Regions from separate parts of the Bradyrhizobium sp. U531 genome, predicted to be linked through region 3. Evidence: riboswitches for the same ligand, from Rfam matches in the RefSeq annotation. Region 3 holds a riboswitch; each other region holds the start of a gene.
The links. Region 3 has a riboswitch for cobalamin ahead of QRQ56_RS11985 (DUF1636 family protein). Riboswitches for the same ligand answer to the same signal wherever they lie in the genome.
Positions count from the first base shown of each region.

Region 1: linked by a shared signal. The riboswitch ahead of QRQ56_RS05585 (TonB-dependent receptor) and the one ahead of QRQ56_RS11985 (DUF1636 family protein) in region 3 are both predicted to bind cobalamin.
Region 2: linked by a shared signal. The riboswitch ahead of metE (5-methyltetrahydropteroyltriglutamate--homocysteine S-methyltransferase) and the one ahead of QRQ56_RS11985 (DUF1636 family protein) in region 3 are both predicted to bind cobalamin.

Region 1 is NZ_JASVEN010000001.1:1,122,008-1,129,036, forward strand. It holds gene QRQ56_RS05575 (response regulator) at 1-2,038, shown strand, start outside; gene QRQ56_RS05580 (response regulator) at 2,035-2,472, shown strand; cobalamin riboswitch at 2,502-2,715, shown strand; gene QRQ56_RS05585 (TonB-dependent receptor) at 2,830-5,061, shown strand; gene QRQ56_RS05590 (hypothetical protein) at 5,136-5,717, shown strand; partial or broken gene QRQ56_RS05595 (hypothetical protein) at 5,819-6,039, opposite strand; gene QRQ56_RS05600 (hypothetical protein) at 6,039-6,479, opposite strand; gene QRQ56_RS05605 (MerR family transcriptional regulator) at 6,565-6,960, shown strand.
Region 2 is NZ_JASVEN010000004.1:573,176-580,204, reverse strand. It holds gene QRQ56_RS22225 (cytochrome-c peroxidase) at 1-130, shown strand, start outside; gene metE (5-methyltetrahydropteroyltriglutamate--homocysteine S-methyltransferase) at 951-3,266, opposite strand; cobalamin riboswitch at 3,366-3,565, opposite strand; gene QRQ56_RS22215 (4Fe-4S binding protein) at 4,351-4,554, opposite strand; gene QRQ56_RS22210 (EAL domain-containing response regulator) at 5,132-6,346, opposite strand; gene QRQ56_RS22205 (GNAT family N-acetyltransferase) at 6,893-7,029, shown strand, end outside.
Region 3 is NZ_JASVEN010000001.1:2,442,072-2,449,100, reverse strand. It holds gene cobS (adenosylcobinamide-GDP ribazoletransferase) at 1-391, opposite strand, end outside; gene cobU (bifunctional adenosylcobinamide kinase/adenosylcobinamide-phosphate guanylyltransferase) at 388-891, opposite strand; gene cbiB (adenosylcobinamide-phosphate synthase CbiB) at 1,014-1,955, shown strand; gene cobD (threonine-phosphate decarboxylase CobD) at 1,967-2,932, shown strand; gene QRQ56_RS11995 (cobyric acid synthase) at 2,921-4,369, opposite strand; gene cobO (cob(I)yrinic acid a,c-diamide adenosyltransferase) at 4,375-5,010, opposite strand; cobalamin riboswitch at 5,051-5,273, shown strand; gene QRQ56_RS11985 (DUF1636 family protein) at 5,369-5,743, shown strand; gene cobW (cobalamin biosynthesis protein CobW) at 5,740-6,774, shown strand; gene cobN (cobaltochelatase subunit CobN) at 6,774-7,029, shown strand, end outside.

The DNA.
Region 1 (7,029 bases), 1.3 Mb from region 3:
CTCGAACTTCCGCTCGGCGACCGACCGGGCCGGATTGCGATTGAGCATCGCCTGTTCGGCACTGCCGCACGACGTCCACGTCGATCGCGAGATGTGGGAGAAGATCGTCCTCAACCTGATCTCCAACGCCTTCAAGTTCACCTTCGAGGGCGAGATCGCGGTCGAGATGGGCCCGAGCGCCGACGGCAAGTCCGCCGAGCTGCGCGTGCGCGACACCGGCACCGGCATTGCCGCGGACGAGCTGCCGCATGTGTTCGAACGCTTTCATCGCATCGAGGGAGCCAAGGGGCGCACGTTCGAGGGCAGCGGTATCGGGCTTGCGCTGGTGCACGAGCTGATCAAGCAGCATGGTGGCGCCATCACCGTCGAAAGCGAGCTCGGCCGCGGCAGCGTCTTCACCGTCACGATCCCGTTCGGACTGTCGCATCTGCCGGTGGAGCGGGTTGCCGACAGTGTTTCGACGGAGAAGCCGGTCGGAAGCGGCGTCGAAGCCTATGTCCAGGAGGCGCTGCGCTGGTTGCCGCAGCAGGCGGGCGTCACCGATCTTCGCGACGAGGTCGCGCTCGAAGGGGCGAGCGAGACGCCGGACGCCTCGACGCGCGGCGGCGGCGAGCGCATCGTCCTCGCCGACGACAACACCGACCTGCGCGACTACGTCAAGCGGCTGCTCGAAGCCCAGGGCTACAGGGTCGAAGCCTTTGCCGACGGGCAGGATGCGTTGGAGGCAGTCAGGCGCCATCAGCCCGACCTCGTTCTGTCCGACGTCATGATGCCGCGCCTCGACGGCATCGGGCTGCTCCGCGCGCTGCGCAGCGACGAGAGCTTGCGCGGATCGCCGGTCATCCTGCTGTCGGCGCGCGCCGGCGAGGAAGCGCGCGTCGAGGGGCTGGAGGCCGGCGCCGACGACTACGTTAACAAGCCGTTCTCGGCGCGCGAATTGCTGGCGCGGGTGCGCGCCAATCTGCAGCTGGCGCGCATTCGCCGGGATGCCGAGGAGATCCAGCGCCGCCAGGCCGCGCGGCTGGAGGCCGTCGTCGGCACCGTGCCGACCGCGGTCTGGTTCACCTATGATCGCGAGGCGAAGCGCGTTTTCGGCAACGCCTATGGCGCGCGGCTGTTGCGGGTCAGGGCGGACAGCAACATGTCGCTGTCCGGGCCCGAGGGCGAGCGTCCCGCCTGCCGCGTGTTTCGCGATCGCCACGAAGTCGACGTGGCCGAGCTGCCGCTCCATCGCGCCGCGCGGGGAGAGCAGGTCGCTGCGGAGGAGCTCGAACTCTGCTTCGACGACGGTGCTTCGGTCACCGCGATATTCGAGGCTTCTCCGATCGTCGATGCTGCCGGTGTATTCCAGGGCGCGGTCTGCGCCGCCATCGACATCACCGAGCGCAAGCGGCAGGAGCGCCATCGCGAGCTCCTGGTCAACGAGCTCAATCACCGCGTCAAGAACACGCTGACCACCGTGCAGTCCTTTGCGCTGCAGACCCTGCGCAACGCAGCGAGCCTCACCGACGGCCGCAAGGCGTTCGACGCACGCCTGATCGCCCTGTCGAAGGCGCACGACGTGCTGGTCCGGGAAAACTGGGAATCGGCGGAGCTGAGAGAGGTCGTGTCCGAGGCTCTCGCCGCGCATGCCGAGCCGGAGAGCGGGAGGCTCACGATCGGCGGGCCGGACTTGCGCATGCGGCCGTCGGCGGCGCTCGCCATCTCGATGGCGTTGCACGAGCTTGCGACCAACGCCGTCAAGCATGGCGCGCTGTCGAACGGCGCAGGGGCCGTCGATCTCGCCTGGAAGGTCGACGATTTGTTCGAGCTGTGCTGGACCGAGCGGGGCGGTCCCGCCGTGCTCGCGCCGTCGCGCCGCGGTTTCGGCACGCGCCTGATTCAGCAAGGCCTGCCCCATGAGTTCGGCGGCGCCTACGTCGATCTGCGCTTCGCGCCGGAAGGCGTCGTTTGCGTCATTCGCGCACCGCTCCATGAAATCCGCGCCAGCCAGGGCGGATTCGATCTTGCAACCGTTGATGCCGGGAGAAGCACATGAAACCTGAAAACGATCTGGCGGGTCAGCGGGTCTTCGTCGTCGAAGACGAGGCGCTGGTGATGATGCTGCTCGAGGATTCCCTTCTCGATGCCGGCTGCGAGGTCGCGGGCATGGCCTCGCGCGTCGACGAGGCGCTCGAGAAGGCGGCGGCGCTCGCGTATGACGTCGCGGTTCTCGACGTCAATCTCAACGGGCGGCAGACCTTCGAGGTCGCGCGCTGCATCGCCGAGCGCGGTATTCCTTACGTGTTCGCCACCGGCTACGGCCCTGCCAGCCTGCTTGCGGACTTCCGCCACGTTCCGATCCTGCAGAAACCGTTTCAGCAACAGGATCTCGAGACGGCGCTGCGCCAGGCTCTGTCGGCCCAGGCGGAGCGGAACCAAAGTGCATCCCTCGGCGGGCTTCCGTCCGACCAGAGCTGTTCGCTGGCCTGATCGTTCGATTGACTCGCCGTTGCGTTGGCCCCTAAATGGCCAGTGACGGTTCTCCTCACGGAGATCAAAAGGGAATGTGGTGCGGGATGTCCTGGCTTCGGGACTGTCCCAACGCCACGGCTGCCCCCGCAACTGTAAGCGGTGAATCTTTCGTCTCATGCCACTGGGAAACTCGGTCCTGGGAAGGCGACGTAGAGGTCACGACCCGCGAGCCAGGAGACCTGCCGTCAGCCGTGGTCACACGCGAAGATGTCGGTCGGGGAGTACAGACATTGGTATTACCGGAGCAATCCATCGCTCCCCGGTGAAACCTCGTTCGCTGTGACGTGCCACTGACGTCATGCCGAGGTTACAACCGTGTCCCGTTCCATCTCTGTCGCCAGGCGCCTTGCCGCCGGCCTCTTCGCATCCGCTTCCGTCCATTCGCTCGACCTGTCCGCCGCCTTCGCCCAGCGGGCTCCCGCCGAGCAATTGCCGCCGATCGAGGTGACCCAGCCCGAGGATCAGAGCCGCACGCGGGCCCGGGCAGCCGGTGAGGGCGATGCCGGGCGGCTGCGGGCGACCGCGAATGTCGCGCCGGCAGGCCAGGGCACAGGCTCGTCCGGCGCGGAGGCCGTCGCCGGCAATGGCGGCATCGTCGGTGCTGCCACGACCGTGATCACGGCCGCCGATATCGCGCATTCGCCGGCGCAGAATTTGGCCGAGATCATCGCGGCGCAGACCCCGGGCGCACAGATCACGACGTTCTATGGCGGCCAGATCGGCGCCAAGACCAGCGTGGACCTGCGCGGCTTCGGCGCCTTTGCCACCGCCAACACGCTGGTGCTCGTCAACGGCCGGCGGCTGAACGACGTCGACATGGCGCAGGTGGACCTCTCCACCATCCCGCTCAACTCCATCGAGCGGATCGAGATCATGCGCGGCAATTCCGGCGCGGTGCTCTACGGCGACAACGCGGTCGGCGGCGTGATCAACATCGTCACCAAAAATGGCGTCGGCGGCCCGCCCGTGACCGCGCGCATCGAGGCCGGCTTCGGCTCGTTCAACACCAGGCTCGGTAACGTCTCGACCTCGCTCAATTCCGGCCCGTGGTCGACCTCGTTCTACGGCAATACGGTCAGGACCGACGGCTATCGCGACAACAATCGCTATTCGCAGCAGAATGCCATCGGCAATCTCAATTACACCACGTCGGGCCTGACCGGGTTTCTCACCATCACCGGCGATAGTCAGGAGCTGCGGCTGCCAGGCGGCCGCACCGTCGATCCCTCCATCGGCCTCGACGAGCTCAGGGCTAACAGGCGCGGCACCAGCACGCCGTTCAACTACGCCAACCAGCAAGGTTTCAGCGCAACAGCCGGCTTCACCAAGACGCTGGTCAACGGCGTCGATCTCATCGTCGACGGCGGCATGCGCGACAAGAAGCAGCAGAGCGCGTTCTTCTCCAGCCCGTTGCCCGTTCCGGCCTTCTTCACCTCGACCTATGTCGAGTCTCATCTGACGAATTGGTCGATCACGCCGCGGCTCAGCGTGAAGAGCCTCGCGTTCGGCATGCCGTCGCAGCTGCTGACCGGCATCGACTATTACGATGCGAGCTTTCGGCAGGATCGCGGCGCCGGGCAGGGGCTCACGCCCTGGCACAATTACGACCTCAGGCAGCAGACGGTCGCGGGCTATTTTCAGCACACATTGGGCGTAGCCCCCACGACCGACGTCTCATGGGGCGCACGGGTGCAGAACGCCAGTCTGGTCGCACGCGACAATTTCAATCCGGCCGCGCCGTTCAACGCCGACATCGGCGCGTTGCCGCTGACCAGCAGCGAGACCCAATATGCGCTGCATCTCGGCGCCGAGCATCGTCTCAATGAAATGGTCTCGCTGTTCGGTCGCGCCGCGCGCGCGTTCCGCACGCCCGATGTCGACGAGCGCCTGTCGTCGGGACCTTCTTTCGATCCCTTGACCTTCGCGGCGATCCCGCAAACGTTCCAGCTCAAGACCCAGACATCGCAGGACATCGAGGGCGGTCTGCGTCTCAAGGGCGGCGGGCTGGCGATGCAGAGCAGTGTCTACCTGATGGATCTCACCAACGAGATCCATTTCAACCCGGTGCTGTTTTACAACACCAATCTCGATCCGACCCGCCGCTACGGTTCGGAGACGAGCCTGTCCTATCGCGTCAACGACGCCCTGCTGCTGCGCTCCGGCGTGGCCTACACCCGCGCGGTCTTCCGCGAGGGCATCTGGGCCGGCAATGACGTGCCGCTGGTGTCGCGCTACACGGCGAGCGCGGGTGTCACCTGGAACATCTGGCAGAACTATCTGGTGCTCGATGCCACCGCGCGCTTCTGGAGCGAGCGGCGCATGGACAACGACCAGGCGGGCACGCAGAAGCCGATCCCGGCAAACGGCACCATCGACCTCAAGCTCAGCGGCCAGGTCGAGCGCTACTTCTGGTCTCTCAGCGTCAACAATGTGCTGAACGCGCTCTATTACGACTACGCCATCGCAAGCACCTTCACGGACGGCCGCTTCAGCGCCTATCCGCTGCCGGGCCGCACCTATCTGCTCAAGGCCGGCGCGACGTTCTGATCCGGCTTTCACTTTGCGAGGGGCTGCCGCACGCCCGCCAAATGAACTAGACTTCGACAACAAGGAGATCATCCATGGCTCTCGACATCCTGCCGTCCCACGGCGAGCGCTTCCCCCTTCACCCGGTCGCCTCGCGCCTTGCGCCGATGTTCTGCTTTGCGCTGCTGACGGCCTCATGCGCGCTGGCAAGCTTCGCGTTCGCCTGCGCAACGCCGTTCGCGGCCTTCGCCGTCGTTGCCGCGGCGATGCTGCCGCTGCGCCCGGCATTGCTCGTCGTCACCGGCGCCTGGCTGGTGAACCAGACCATCGGTTTCGGCGCGCTGCATTATCCCGTCGACGCCAGCACCGTCACCTGGGGCTTCGTCATCGGCGCGGCCGCATTGCTCGCAACCGCGGCGGCGTCGCTGGTGCTCGGCAGGCTGCCGCAGGGCCGCACGCCACTGATGCTGGCGATCGAGCTCGTCGTCGCCTACGGCGTTTACGAGCTCGCGCTGCTCGCCGCGACGCCGTTTCTCGGCGGCGAGGGCGCCTTCACGCTCGCGATCGTGACGCGCATCGCCCTGACCAGCGCCGCCTGGCTCGCCGGCCTCGTCGCCGTCTGCGAGATCGTCCGTCTCGCCAACCCGCTTGGGCGCAAGGGTGCGATGTCAGCCTGAGCGCAGACCGTAGCCCGGATGAGCGCAGCGACATCCGGGACACCACCCGCAAAGATCCCGGATGTCGCTGCGCTCATCCGGGCTACAAGACCTGCGTGCTGTCACGACCGCGCCACGGCTTTCGCCCACCGCCGCAGCGCGACCGCCGTCCAGACCGTCTCGACGAGTCCGAACGGCCAGGCGCCCTGGAGAAAGCCGTAGTCCCGCTGAGCGCGCACGCCGCCGCGAAGGCCAGCACGTAATGCGGCCCGCGCGGCTCGAGCGCGTAGAACAGCAGCATGGCGCTGACCGACAGCAGCCCGAAGATGGTGAGCGTGTCCATCAGCTCGCGGGCAGCTTCGGCTTCTTGGCAACGCCGAGCATGTGGAAGACCGCGGGCTCCATGACCGGCCAAAGCGCGGCCGTCGCGGTGAGCACGGTTGCCGCACACATTGCCGCCAGCACCGTGGCGCGGATCTTCAAGCCGGTCGTCCGCGACCGCCACACGATCCAGCCCCAGGCGCCGAGCACCACGACGACCGACAGCTTCGTCATCAGCCCGTGGGCGTGGTCGAGCACGGCGATCAGGCTGCCCGCTCCGGCCAGCACGACGGCGGGCAGGGTGAAAGGCAGCACGCAGCATGCGGTGCAGGCTGCCGCGACAAGTGCGGTTGCGACCGCCGTGCTTGCCGCCTTGCCGCCGCCCGGCTCGGGTTTCGTCGTGCAGCCGCAACCGGGCGATGTCTCGGAGGGCAAATTGCAGGATGGTCCAATAACGCTCATGTGATTCTCCTCAAGCTTGTGCGTCATGGACGGGATCGCTACGCCCTCAAGCCACTTGAGGTTCAAGCGAAAAGTGAGAGCTTCCATGAGAATTGGCGTCCTCGCCAAGGCGGCCGGCGTCTCCGTCCCGACCATCCGCTATTACGAGAGCATCGGCCTGCTGACGCCGCCGGCGCGGCAAGGCGGTCAGCGCATCTATGGCGAGGAAGCTCTCAGGGCGCTCAACCTCGTCAGGCACTGCCGCGATCTGGATTTCTCGATCGACGAGACGCGCGACATCCTCGCGTCGGTTCAGCGGCGGCTCCCTTGCAGCGTCACGAAGAGTTTTGCCGAGAAGCATCTCGGCACGATCAGAAAGAAGATCGCGGAGCTGCGTGCGCTGGAGGCCACGGTCGCCTCGCTGGTCAGTGGTTGCGAGACGACCTGCTGCGGCAGCGTGGCACCGGACTGCGTGATCCTGCAGCCCGGAGGGCGCGCGTGAGCCAAGGCGGAGGTCGGAGCCGGTAGCCCCGGTCTCGTAGCCCGGATCAGCGAAGCGACATCCGGGGCC
Region 2 (7,029 bases), on a different contig from region 3:
GCTTAGCGATAGGGAGGAAAACGACATTGTCGCATTTCTGAATTCGCTGACCGGTCGGCTGCCTAAGATCGAATATCCGATATTGCCGACGCGCACCAACACGACACCAAAGCCTTCAATAGACAGATAGCCTTAGCAGCACCGGCCTCATTCCCTGCCGAACAGCAACAGAAGCGCTCCAAGAACCCGGGGTCTCGCAATGACGCCAAAATGAATGATCCCCTGCTGTCACTGATAAGCAGGCACATAAAAAGCCGCCCGGCCTCAATGCGAGGCCGGGCGAAAGTCACGCGGGAGCGACGCTGCTTTCCGCATCGTTCCAGCTTTCGTCGGTAGGGAGAACTACCGGCGATCGACTTACGACGAGGGCATTCGCCGTCAAACAAGGAGAAGCGGATATCGCTCTGCACAACTTAGCGAGCCGCTTGCCTTCCGCTCCTGTCGTAAACTTCAGGACTTGCTCACCACTTGCCAGCTGTCCGGTTGGCACGGGCAGCGCCTTGATGGAGCTGGGATCCATCGCGCAGGCGGTTTGACTGCCGAGCCCTGAAACTCAACCGTCAGTTTGCCGTCACGCGCCAGTATTTTGGCACCGCCGAATACCAGCAAATCTTCCCGAAGACCGCGCGGAGGCGCAAAATAGGTATGAAATTCCGCAAGGGCGGTAAAATAGATTGTTGTGATGGGACGCATCCACGCGATGGATAAATGAAGCGATAGGACCGTGGTTCGCGTCGAGCGTAAGTGACTTGGAATATGTCACCTAATCGGTATGGCCGGCATGCGGTCGTCCGCCGGATTCGAGCTTGTCGCCGCTGTATGCGATCGCCTCCGCCGGGGCAAACCGGCATTCGCAGGCGCTGGACACTTTGGAAGCTCGCAAGGATATCGCGAGCTCCCAAAGCGCGTTCATCTTATTCACAGATACGTTGGCGACACGCTCCGTACGATCATGCCTCGGCCCGCAACTCACGTGCGGCGACCACCATATTGACGAGCGCGGGACGCACCTCCTCCCATCTTCGAGTTTTCAGTCCGCAGTCGGGATTGATCCAGAGCTGCCGATCGGAAACCCGCTGCCGAGCCAACACAATCAGCTGCTTGATCTCGGCTACTGCGGGAATGCGCGGTGAATGAATGTCATAGACGCCCGGCCCAATTTCATTAGGATATTTGTAGCTCTTGAAAGCGTCGAGCAATTCCATTTTGGAGCGCGACGCCTCGATTGAAATGACGTCGGCATCCATTGCTGCGATCGCATCGATGATTTCGTTAAACTCGGAATAGCACATGTGCGTATGGATCTGAGTTCCGTCAGCGACAGCGGAGGAGCAAACACGGAAACTGTCCACTGCCCAATCGAGATAGTCCTTCCACTGCGATTTGCGCAGTGGCAATCCCTCCCGCAACGCAGCCTCGTCGATCTGGATCATGGTCGCTCCAGCCGCCTCAAGGTCGATGACCTCGTCTCGGATCGCGAGAGCGATCTGTCGGCATGTCTCGCTCCGCGGGATGTCGTCACGGACAAACGACCAGTTCAGGATCGTCACCGGTCCGGTCAGCATAGCCTTGACGGGTTTTTTGGTCAGAGACTGCGCATGTCGCCACCATTTAACGGTCATGGGCTTCGGGCGGGAGACATCTCCAAACAGGATAGGAGGACGAACGCACCGCGAGCCATAAGACTGAACCCAGCCGTGCTTGGTGAATGCGAAACCCAACAGCTGCTCGCCAAAGTATTGAACCATGTCATTGCGCTCGAACTCACCGTGTACGAGCACGTCCAGGCCGATATCTTCCTGCCAATGCACGGTATGGGCTGTCTCCGCTTTCAGAAGCTGCTCGTACTGCGTGTCATTCAGCGCTCCCCGCGCATGAGCTGCACGCGCATTGCGGACGTCCGCCGTTTGCGGGAAGGATCCGATGGTTGTGGTTGGAAACATCGGCAATGCGAAGGCGACGCGTTGGACGTCGGCGCGCTGGGTGAACGCACTGCGACGGCGACGCATGCTATCGTCGATCGCGGCCATTCGTCCGGCGACGTTCGCACTGTGGATCTTCGGCGATGTTTCGCGGGTGACGGATGCATCCTCTGAGAGCGTGAGTTCATCGGCCACGTCGGCAGCATAGCCAGCCAGCGCTTTGCCCAATATCGAAAGTTCCTTGATCTTCTGCACTGAGAACGCCAACCACGTCTTCAGATTGGGATCGAGATCGATCTCTAGTTCAATGTCGGTCGGAACATGAAGCAGCGAGCAGGAGGGGGCAATCTGAACACGGTCCCTGCCCAGTTTTTTGACCATAGGAGCAAGTTGGTCGAGTAGCGCCGGCAGATTAGAGCGCCATACGTTGCGACCATCAACGACACCGAGCGAGACCACGAGATCTCTACCTGCTCTGGCGACAATCGCGTCCAACTGGTCAGGTGCACGAACCAGGTCGACATGAACCCCGGCAACGGGCAAGGCCAATACTGTTTCAAGATTGTCGCCGACACCCCCGAAGTATGTGGCCAGCATGATTTTAAGGGCCGGCACGGCCTTAGCGAAATGAGCATAGGCCCGGCGGACAGCGGCCCGAGATGCTTCGTCGACGTCCATCACTAGGCATGGCTCGTCGAGCTGAACCCATTCAGCGCCGCGCGAGGCTAGTTCGCGGAGAACATCGACATAGACGGGGAGGAGTCGATCAAGCAGCGACAGCGGATTGAAGGCGGGATTTACGCTTTTGCCGAGCTTCAGGAAAGTGACTGGGCCCACTAGGACGGGCCGCGTCTGATAGCCGAGGCTTCTTGCCTCCTCATATTCCTCGATCGGCTTCCGAGAGGCATACTTAAAGATCTGATCCTGGTGAAATTCCGGCACCATGTAGTGGTAGTTCGTATCGAACCACTTCGTCATCTCCTGTGCGGCTACGCCGGGCCCATGCTGAGCGTGACCACCGTCTTGAGCGCCACGCGCCATGGTGAAGTAGGTTTTGAGCGACACAGGACCTTCGTTCCAGCCGTAAACGTCGGGAATGGCGCCGACCATTAGGCTGGTATCGAGCACATGGTCGTAGAGCGAGAAGTCATTCGAAGGAATGACGGTCGCACCGCGGGATTTCTGCCGTGCCCAATTAGCGGCACGAAGTCCACTCCCCGCCTCGAGGAGCTCGGCTTCGCTGGATTTTCCCGCCCAGTAGCTCTCGAGCGCGAATTTGAGTTCGCGTCGTGGGCCGATGCGTGACGTCCCCAGTGTGGCAACGGGAAGCGAAAGGATTGACATAGCTTAGACCCCATGTTGGGGCAAAGGCCATGGCGGACGCAGACAGCGAACATCGCGTGAGCGACAACTGCTTGGCGCACACCGGGACGCCCCGCCCGTGGACGATATCTTGTCGAGGCAGGTCTCCTGGCTCACGGGTCGTCGCTGCTGTCCGGCCTTCCCGAAGCCGCATGGCTTCAGTGACTTCGTTGGACAGCGGCTCGCCGCTTACAGTTGCGGGGGCAGCGCCGGCATTGCACCGGCTTCCCTCTTAGCTCCAGATCAAACGAAATCCGGAGACCGCGACGGCTTGAATTATGCGCACGAGGATCGATGCGTCAACCTACCTATTCTCGCTGCGATATTGCCCAAGCGATTACGAGCGCACTAGGCGGGCACGACGGTCTTGCTCGCGGCCTGGTGAACACGCCCGGATCTGTGGAGGCTCCGCTTGTGAATGCATTCGCTCCTTGCTCGCGTAACGGTTGAGCTCCACGACCGGAACGAACCCGGGCCGCTTTCGGTATCTGTGTGATCGCGAGGAAGCGACCTTTTCCGTCAGCAGCTTTTCGAACCAGCGCGTCAGGAAGGTGCGATCATCCTCGGCCGTCTTCCGTTTGGTCACAGCCCACGAGGCTCCCTAGACATTTCGAAAGCCGGATTGCTCCAGGACCGCACGGATGATCAGGTCGGCTCCTTGGTGTTCGGCGGCCCGCGACCAGGCACGAGGTCGTTCGCCTCCGTGAGGTTGGCCAAGATGATCTTCTCGGTGCAATAGGTGTTCACGTGCTGAGCGACTTTTGCGCCGGCTTCGATACGTCCGTGGCCGCTCGACGCCGGTCTGCCTCGCCTCGACTCGCGGCCAGCGATGATAGGCCTTAACGCGGCCACTGAGCATCGAGGGCCTTGTCCTTGTTCGTGACAATTTCGACGGTGTCCTCCGACAGAGCCCGTTGAGGGGTTCCTCGGAGTCGCTCAGCGTCTTAAGCTCATAACGATGTTAATCGACCTCGATGCGCCCCATGCGGTCGTGGTCTCCTCAAGGTCCCACATCTACAACTTCGTTCGCGAAATCGAGCGATGAGGCCTTTTGGTCGCGGGCTGCCTATCCTGTCTTGGACGGGACACAGGTGTCAGGGACCGGACAGACCACCGCGCATTGCGGCGTGTCGCAATGGCCCTCGCACTCCGTACATTTTTTGGCATCGATAACGTAAATGTCGCGCTTCAGACTGATCGCCGCGTTGGGACACTCGAACTCACATGCGCCACAAACGGTGCATTGCGAAGCGACGATCTTGTAAGCCATGCCTTCCGACTCCTTAGGCGAGCGATGCCATGGGCGATCCCTTTCAAATGCCGTGCCAAACGCAGACGCGCTCAATGTTGGGCAATTTGCCCAATTCGGCTGTCCCGGGTCTGAGACCATGTTGCATCTGCGACAGCAACAGGTCGCTTCAATTTCAGGCTACGAGCCCTCGGCCCGTCTTGCGAGAGTCAGTCGCGACTTGACGCTGGAAGCGTCCGTCGGTTTGTTTGGCACGTCAGCGCGGGGGCAAGCGAGGCTGACGCTTCCTCAACCGGCGGCGACAAAAAACCGCCAACGGACGCAGGTCTACGTTGGATCTCGGCAAACCTCCGGTCACACACCCCGACTGGAGGTTTGTGCAAGCCTCGCTCATGGCTGCAACGCTAGCTGCGCGGAGGACTCGCTGGAGGCTTGCCAAAACGGGCTTGTGGTATAACAAGCTTCGGAGGGAAATGAAGTGGCGGCGGGACGAGCGACACTGGCCCTGCAGACCGAATTGCACTCAGCCTCATGCCTGGTGCCGAGTAGGCATGGCGGTGCTCCTGAGCGTCGCTTGGCCGCACTCAGCCACTCGCAACTATTTTAGACGAGCTGGAGCAGGGTTGAAAGATGACTGTGCAAATTGCTTCAGTGGCATGGCTTTTCCGAACAGATGGCCCTGCGCAAGGTCGAAGCCGAGTTCGGCCACAGCGATTAGGTCAGCCTGGCTCTCCACACCTTCGGCGACGGTGCGCACATTGTACTCTTTGGCTAGATCGACGATATGGCGGCACACCGTTCGCTTGAGGGGCCCATTCGCGCAGCCGCCGACGAACTGACGATCCACTTTCAATTTCATGAACGGGAATTTTGTCACCCCCATCAGCTGCGGCCAATTGGCACCGACATTGTCGATTGCAAGGCCAATGTTGTGAAAGCGAACCTCACGCGCAACCTCGACCAGGAGATCTAGGTTCTCGATCGCTTCCACGCTCTCGATTTCAATCGTCAAACCGCCGAAAGCGGCGTGCGACGGCATGCGCCGACAGAGATCGCGTACCGCCTGCGGGTCAATCAGGAATGCTGCCGGGAGATTGATGGAGAGATCGATCGAAGTTTGCTGCTCCAGAAGATACTGCCAATCCTTGATCGCGCGGTCGATCACGAACTGCGACAAGTTCCTAAAATGCGGATCGTGAGATTCCGGGATGAAATAGGCCGGTGGAACAACGCCCCAGGTCGGGTGCCGCATTCGCACATGCGCCTCGGCGCCGCGGCGGCTAAGGGTACACGTGTCAAACTTCGGCTCATACCAGAGCTCAAGCCAGCCAGCGTGTAAGGCTTCTCCGACATGGACCGCGGGACGGGGCGCCGGCTCTCTTGGCAAGAGTATGCCGATCCGATCGCGCAACGTCTCGGCTGCAAACGGCGCCCTGAGCGGCGGCAGCATAGCAAGTCCATATTCACTGCCGACCTGCTGCACTGCCGCCATGATGATCGACTCGCGCGCTCCGAACGCCAGCACTCGGCCTGCAAATTCTTCGCGTACCAGTATCTCGAGCAATCGTCCAGGCTCGATGCGGTCCGAGCCAATGCCGAGCAGGATCAGATCAGGGAACTCCGTGCGGAGTACATGCGGCAACTCGTCAGCAGTCCTGCATTCGCTGGTAACAAATCCCATATCCTCCAGCACATCCCGTAGAAAGGCGCGCAGATGCCGTTTGCCGACCGCCAGGCATGCCCGCGGCCGCACCTTACGTTGCCCGAAGATTACAGGTTTCCCTCCGACCAGTTCGGCCTGACCATGTTCCATCGCAACCACTCCCGTTCCGTGACGGTGCCTTAAACGAGGAGCGAAGGTCCAAACAAGCTGTGCTTCCCGATATCTTTTGATTGTTCGAGATAAGCTTAAGATAGTGCATTAGTGTGCAAAATCTTTCGCGATCTTGCTCAGACGATTTTATCGGGCGCACGCGTATGATACCTGTCGCGCTTCGCGCAACTTTGTACGATGTCGTACGCGAGGTGGGAATCTCTCCTTCGGACGGACCGAGCTGACGCTCTATGGCGCTGCGATCATCGTGGCGCACGATTTATTGAATAGAGTAGTTCGTGAGCGACGATCGGCAATCACTCTTACGAACGTTTGATCGACATGACCGGCGTGTGCCGTTTGGTGATTGTTTTCCAATCGAAGGCAGCCCATCATGAGTTCGCAGCTGCTCAAACCGGAGTCGATTCTGAGAACGGCAATGGCTTGCGATTACCTCAGCTCTGTTGCTTATAGCGAGTGTGGACGTGCTGCTTCCTACCGAGCCAGATAGTTGCTCTCAATTGCGTTTTCTGTATCCTCCTGAGCATGAATTTCCTCCAGAGGGCTCGGTCAGGTGTTCGTGTTGGCGCTGAAGGGCAAGGCACGTCCAGCGCGGGCACGGTTTTGCGCAAGAGCGTGCCAGGAGATGAGAACGCGGTCGCAAAAGCGGTCGAAGAGCTACT
Region 3 (7,029 bases):
CGAACGACAGGATCAGCGCACACGCGCCATAGGTGCCGATCCGGCTGTCGCGCATGATCTCGAGCTTGCGCTCGCGCGTGCGGCCACCGCCGAGCCCGTCCGCGGTGTCGGCAAGACCGTCCTCGTGCAGCGCGCCGGTGATGAGGGCGGTGGTCGCAAGGGTAAGCAGCGCGGCAAGGTTCGGCGCGAGGCCGACGCGGATGGCGACCTTGTAGACGAACGCGCCGGCCAGGCCGACCAGCAGTCCTGCGACGGGAAGCGCCCAGCTCGCGCGTGCGACGGCGCCGTCAGCTGCGGGCTTCGACGATGCCACCGGGAGGATCGTGACGAAGGATACCGCCATCCTGAGATCGGCAACGATGTCCTTGAGAAGCTCGGCGCGCGGCATCATTTCAGTTTCATGGGCAGGCCGGCGACGACGAACTCGACCTCGTCGGCGGCGGCCGCGATCGTCTGGTTCATGAATCCGGCGGCGTCGCGATAGAGGCGTGCCAGCGCGTTGTCGGGGACGATGCCGAGACCAACCTCGTTGGTGACGAGGACGACGGGGCTGTTCAAACGGGGCAGGGCGCCGGCGAACTCGGTCACCTCACGTTCCCAATCGCGCTCGGCGTGCATCAAATTGGAGAGCCATAGCGTCAGGCAATCCACCAGCCTTGCGCCACCGCCATCCGTCGCGACCAGCGCCGGCACGAGATCGAGCGGCACCTCGCGTTCGATCCAGTCGGTTCCGCGCCGCGCGCGATGCTTTGCGATGCGTGCTTCCATCTCCGTGTCGAGCGCTTCGGCCGTCGCGACATAGACGGGCTGCCCGGGAAAGGCGCGCGTGCGCATTTCCGCACGCTTGCTCTTGCCCGATCGCGCTCCGCCGGTAATCAAGATGACGGCCATGAAGGTCTCCTGGAGCGCCTGACTAACCACCAATCGCGGCCAAAGACAAAGCCGAAATCAGGCGCGGAGGGGCTTGCGCTCGCCCCTTGCTTTGCGCAACAGGGGCGGGACAGGAGGCGGGATTGGGCTTTGCGGGTGCGATGATGGTGGCGATGGCGGTGGATGCCCTTGTGGGCTGGCCGTCGTGGCTGTTCGCGCGGATCGGCCACCCCGTGACCTGGCTAGGGCGGCTGATCGGTGCCATCGATGCTGGCTGGAATCGCGATGCCGACCCGCCGGCTCTCCGCCGCGCGGCGGGGATCGCCGGCGCGCTGCTGGTAATTGCATTCACGAGCATGATCGGCTGGGTGATTCAGCTCCTGCTTCCCACGGGCTGGATCCAGATCGTGATGGTCGGACTCCTGGCCTGGCCGCTGGTCGCGCTGCGCTCGCTGCATGATCACGTGGCCGCCGTTGCTGGCCCCTTGCTGGCGGGCGACATCGCCGCTGCGCGCGAGGCGGTCTCGCGCATCGTCGGTCGCGATCCCAAAGCGCTCGATGAAGCCGGCATCGCGCGGGCCGCGATCGAAAGCCTTGCCGAAAATGCCTCGGACGGCATCGTCGCGCCGGTGTTCTGGGGTGCACTGTTCGGCCTGCCGGGCATCCTCGGCTACAAGGCCATCAACACGCTGGATTCCATGATCGGCCATCGCAGCGAGCGGCACGAAGCGTTCGGCTGGGCCGCCGCGCGCATCGACGATGTCGCGAACTTCATTCCCGCGCGTCTGACCGGCTTTCTGTTCGTGCTGCTGGCGCCAAGGCGATCGGTGGCGCTGGCGTGCATGACGCGCGATGCGCGCCGTCACCGCTCGCCCAATGCCGGCTGGCCGGAAGCTGCGATGGCAGGTGCGCTGGGCGTGCGGCTCAGCGGTCCCCGCATCTACCACGGCAGCATCACGAACGAGCCGTGGCTCAACGAAGGCGCGCGCGATCCGCTGGCCGCCGACATCGGCGAGGGACTTGCGGTCTACCGCCGCGCCATGCTGCTGCTCGCCGGCGTGCTTGCGATCGTCAGCTTCGCGTGAAACAACGGGGCATGCGCGAGCACGGTGGAAATCTCGATCTGGCCCAACAGCGCTTTGGCGGGCGCGCGGAGGACTGGATCGACCTGTCAACCGGGATCAACCGGTTGCCATATCCCGTGGGCGAAGTGAGTGCGCGCGCCTGGACCGCGCTGCCCTCGCGCGCCGAGATCGAGGCGCTGCATCAGGCGGCGCATCACGCTTATCGCACGCGCGCGCCGCTCGTCGCGCTCGGCGGTGCGCAGGCCGCCATTCAACTTTTGCCGCAACTGGCGCCGCCCGGGCGTGCGCGCATCCTGGCGCCGACCTACAATGAATATGCCGGCGTGCTGGCGGCCGCGGGGTGGGATGTGCAGGAGGTCGAAGAGCCTGCTGCGCTCGAAGGCGCGGACCTCGCCATCGTCGTCAATCCCAACAATCCCGACGGCCGCCGCCATTCGCCCAAAGATCTGCTGGCGTTGCTGCCGCATGTCGGACGTCTCGTGATCGACGAGAGCTTTGCCGATGCCGTTCCGCAATTGTCGCTCGCGTCGGAAGCGGATCGGCCGGGGCTGCTGATCCTGCGCTCCTTTGGAAAGTTCTACGGCCTGGCTGGCCTGCGACTCGGATTCGCAATCAGCAATGCCGCGGACATCGACAAGCTCGTTGCGTTTTCGGGTCCATGGCCAGTCTCGGGCGCGGCCATCGCGATCGGCTGCCGCGCCTTGCGCGATGATGCCTGGGCCGACGCCACGTCCGCGCGGCTTGTGCGCGACAGTGCTCGGCTCGACGAGATGGCGCGCGTGCAGGGCTGGCGGCTGGTTGGCGGCGCGCCGCTGTTTCGGCTTTACGAGACGCCGAACGCGCTTGCTGCGCAGGAGAAGCTTGCGCGCGGCCACATCTGGTCGCGTGTCTTCGCACAACAACCGACATGGCTGCGCCTCGGATTGCCCGGCAGCGCAGCCGAATGGACGCGCCTTGCCGAGGTGCTAGCGCGCTAGCGCGAGCAGGCCCTCGACATCGAGATGTTTCTCGATGTGATCGGCCAGTGCGTCGAGCGCGCTCTCGACCCTGGCGTGATAGGGCTCGTCGCCTGCTTGAATATCGAGCCTCGCCAGATACGCCTTGCGGAAAGCGTCGGACGTGAACAGGCCGTGCAGATAGCTGCCCTGCACACGGCCATCGCGCGAGATCGCGCCCTCCGGCTCGCCGTTCAGCTTTGCGAAGGGCTGGGCGCGGTCCGGGCCGTCGGTACGACCGATGTGGATTTCGTAAGCCTCGATCGGCTGATCCGTCGCCGCATGCACGGCCGCGACACGCGTCAGCGTCTTCTGCGGGCTCATCACCGTATCGACCTCCAGAAGGCCGAGGCCCGGCGTATCGCCCGCGGGGCCTTCGATGCCATCAGGATCGGCGACGCCGCGCCCAAGCATCTGATAGCCGCCGCAGAGGCCGAGCACATGGCCGCCGCGGCGGTGATGGGCGAGCAGGTCGATGTCCCATCCCTGCGCGCGCAAAAAGGTGAGATCGCCGCGGGTGGACTTCGAGCCAGGGATGATGACGAGCCTGACGTCGCCGGGGATCGCTTCGCCCGGGCGCACCAGCACGAGATCTACGCCGGGCTCCAGCTTGAGCGGATCGAGATCGTCGAAATTGGCGATGCGCGACAGCGCAAGGCAGGCGATCTTGCATTGGCCCGGCTTGCGCGCATCGCTCAGGCCCAGCGCGTCCTCGGCCGGCAGCTCGCCGGCGCGCGCAAACCACGGCAGCACGCCGAAGCCGCGCCATGAGGTCTTCTGTTCGATCAGCCTGTAGCCGTCGTCGAACAGCGTGGAATCACCGCGGAACTTGTTGATGACGAAACCCTGGATCATCGCGGCATCATCAGGATCGATCACCGTCTTGATACCGACGAGCTGGGCGATGACGCCGCCGCGGTCGATGTCTCCGACCAGCACGACCGGCACGTCGGCCTTGCGCGCAAAGCCCATATTGGCGATGTCGGACTTGCGCAAATTCACCTCGGCCGGACTGCCGGCGCCTTCGATCAGCACCAGATCGGATCGCGCCTTGAGGCGCTCGAAACTCTCCAGCACCGCGCCCATCAGTGACGGCTTCATCGCCGCATAGTCGCGCGCCCGTGCGGTCGCGATGCGCTTTCCATGCACGATCACCTGCGCGCCGACGTCGGTCTCGGGCTTGAGCAGCACCGGGTTCATGTCGGTGTGCGGCTCGACGCCGGCGGCGAGCGCCTGCAGCGCCTGGGCACGGCCGATCTCGCCGCCATCGACGGTGACGGCGGCATTGTTCGACATGTTCTGCGGCTTGAACGGGAGCACGCGCAAGCCACGCCGCGTGAAAGCGCGCGCAAGGCCCGCGACGATGAGCGACTTGCCCACGTCAGAGCCGGCCCCCTGGATCATCAGCGCGCGTGCCATCGAACTCAGAACTCGACGCCGGCCTGCGCCTTGATGCCGGAGCGGAACGGATGCTTCACCAGCGTCATCTCGGTGACGAGGTCGGCGATCTCGATCAGCTCGTCCTTGGCGTTGCGCCCGGTGAGCACGACGTGAGTCATCGGCGGCTTTGAGGTCGTCAGGAACTCCACCACCTCCGCGATGTCGAGATAGTCGTAGCGCAGCGCGATGTTGATCTCGTCGAGCACGACCATCCGCAGGTTCTCGTCGAGAATCAGCTCCTTGGCCTTCTCCCAGCCGGCGCGTGCGGCGGCGATGTCGCGGGCGCGGTCCTGTGTCTCCCAGGTGAAGCCTTCGCCCATCGCGTGGAACTGGCAGAGCTCGCCGAAATGGCCGGTGAGCAGGCGCCGCTCGCCGGTATCCCAGGCACCCTTGATGAACTGCACGACCGCGCAGGGAAAACCATGCGCGACGCAGCGCACGATCATGCCGAAGGCCGACGAGGATTTGCCCTTGCCGGCGCCGGTGTGGACGATGATGAGGCCCTTTTCGCCGCTCTTGGTCGCCATGATCTTGTCGCGGGCGGCCTTCTTCTTCGCCATTTTCTGGGCGTGCCGGGCGTCAGATTCCTCGGCGGTTTGGGTCTCCGGTTCAGGCGTCATCGGTCCCGGTCCTTCGGCTTGACAAGAGGCGGCCACCGGCAAATGGTGGCCCGGCGTTGGTTCCTGTCCTATGACAGGCGAAGAGGGAATGCGATAGGGTCCGAATCGGCAAGATTTGGCTCCAAACTGCAGCCGCCCCCGCGACCGTGACCGGAGAGATGCCCGAAGCCACTGATTCCCTCGGGGAATCGGGAAGGCGGGGATCGAAGGGCCAAAAGCCCTGCTCCGCAAGCCGGGAGACCTGCCAGCGCGGACGAGTTTTGGACCGGCGGACGGGGTGTTCCGCGACGGGGAAACGGGCCCTTCAGGAGAATGGTCCGTGTGCCTCATCGCCTCCCGCTGTTATCTGGAAGAGGCGATGACCGTCACACTGCATGTCTGCATCACCTGCAAAGCCGGCGAGACGCTCGGCGAGGGCGAAACCACGCCCGGCAAGCGCCTGCATGGCGCCATCCTCGAGGCCGGCGTGCCCGACGGCGTCAATGTGGTTCCCGTCGAATGCCTGTCGGCCTGCAGCCAGGGCTGCTCGGTGGCGCTGAGCGCGCCGGGCCGCTGGTCCTACGTCTATGGCCGCCTGTCGGATGCGAATGCGCAGGACGTCGTCGCCGGCGCTGCGGCCTATGCGGCCGCGCCCGACGGGCTGGTGCCCTGGCGCAGCCGCCCTGAAATCTTCCGCAAGCAGTCGCTTGCGCGCATTCCCCCCATTGCCGCGTTGCCGGAGGCCGCCGAATGAACTCGCTCGCAAAAGTCCCGGTCACGGTGGTCACCGGTTTTCTCGGCTCGGGCAAGACGACGCTGATCCAGCATCTGCTCAGCAATCCCAACGGCAAGAAGCTCGCCGTGCTCGTCAACGAGTTCGGCAGCGAGGGCGTCGACGGCGAGATCCTGAAATCCTGCGCGGATGAAAACTGCCCGGAGGAGAACATCGTCGAGCTCGCCAATGGCTGCATCTGCTGCACCGTCGCCGACGATTTCATCCCGACCATGGAGAAGCTTTTGGCGCGGCCGGTGCGGCCCGATCACATCCTGATCGAGACCTCGGGTCTTGCTTTGCCGAAGCCGCTGCTCAAAGCGTTCGATTGGCCCGAGATCCGTTCGCGCATCACGGTCGACGGCGTGATCGCGCTGGCCGATGCCGAAGCCGTCGCGGCCGGCCGCTTCGCGCCGGATCCGGCTGCGGTCGAGGCGCAGCGCGCCGCCGACGAAAATCTCGACCACGAGACGCCGCTGTCGGAAGTGTTCGAGGACCAGATCGCCTGTGCCGACATCGTGCTGCTGACCAAGGCGGACCTCGCCGGTGCCGCCGGCGTTGAGGCCGCCAAGGCCGTGATCACCGCCGAGATGCCGCGCCGCGTGCCGATGCTGCCCGTGACCGACGGCGCGATCGACGCGCGCGTCATCCTCGGCCTTGGCGCTGCCGCCGAGAATGATCTTGCCGCGCGTCCCTCGCATCACGACGGCGAGGAGGAGCACGAACATGATGATTTCAATTCCGTCGTGATCGATCTTCCTGAAGTCGCCGACGTCGATGCGCTGGTCGCATCGGTCCAGAAGTTGGCGCGAGAGCAGAACGTGCTGCGCGTCAAGGGGTACATCGCCGTCGCGGGCAAGCCGATGCGCCTCTTGCTGCAGGCGGTGGGTGAGCGCGTGCGCCACCAGTTCGACAAGCCCTGGGGCGCAGGCCTCAGACAGTCGAAGCTCGTCGTGATCGGTGAGCACGGCGATATCGACGAGGCTGCGATCAAGGCGGGACTGGGTATCTGATGCACGTCGTCTTCCGCGAGAGCCGCGGTCTCGAGGAGACCGCGACGCCAAGGGACATCGGCCAGGATCCGGCCGATCTCGTGGTGCTCTCGTATTCGGATTCCGACCTTGCGGCGTTCGCGGCGGGCTGGCGGCGGGGCCGCGAGAGGCTGCCGTCGCTGCGGCTCGCCAATCTCGCGGAGCTGCGTCATCCGCTGTCGGTCGACACCTATGTCGAGCGCACGCTGTCGCAGGCGCGTGGAATCCTCGTGCGCC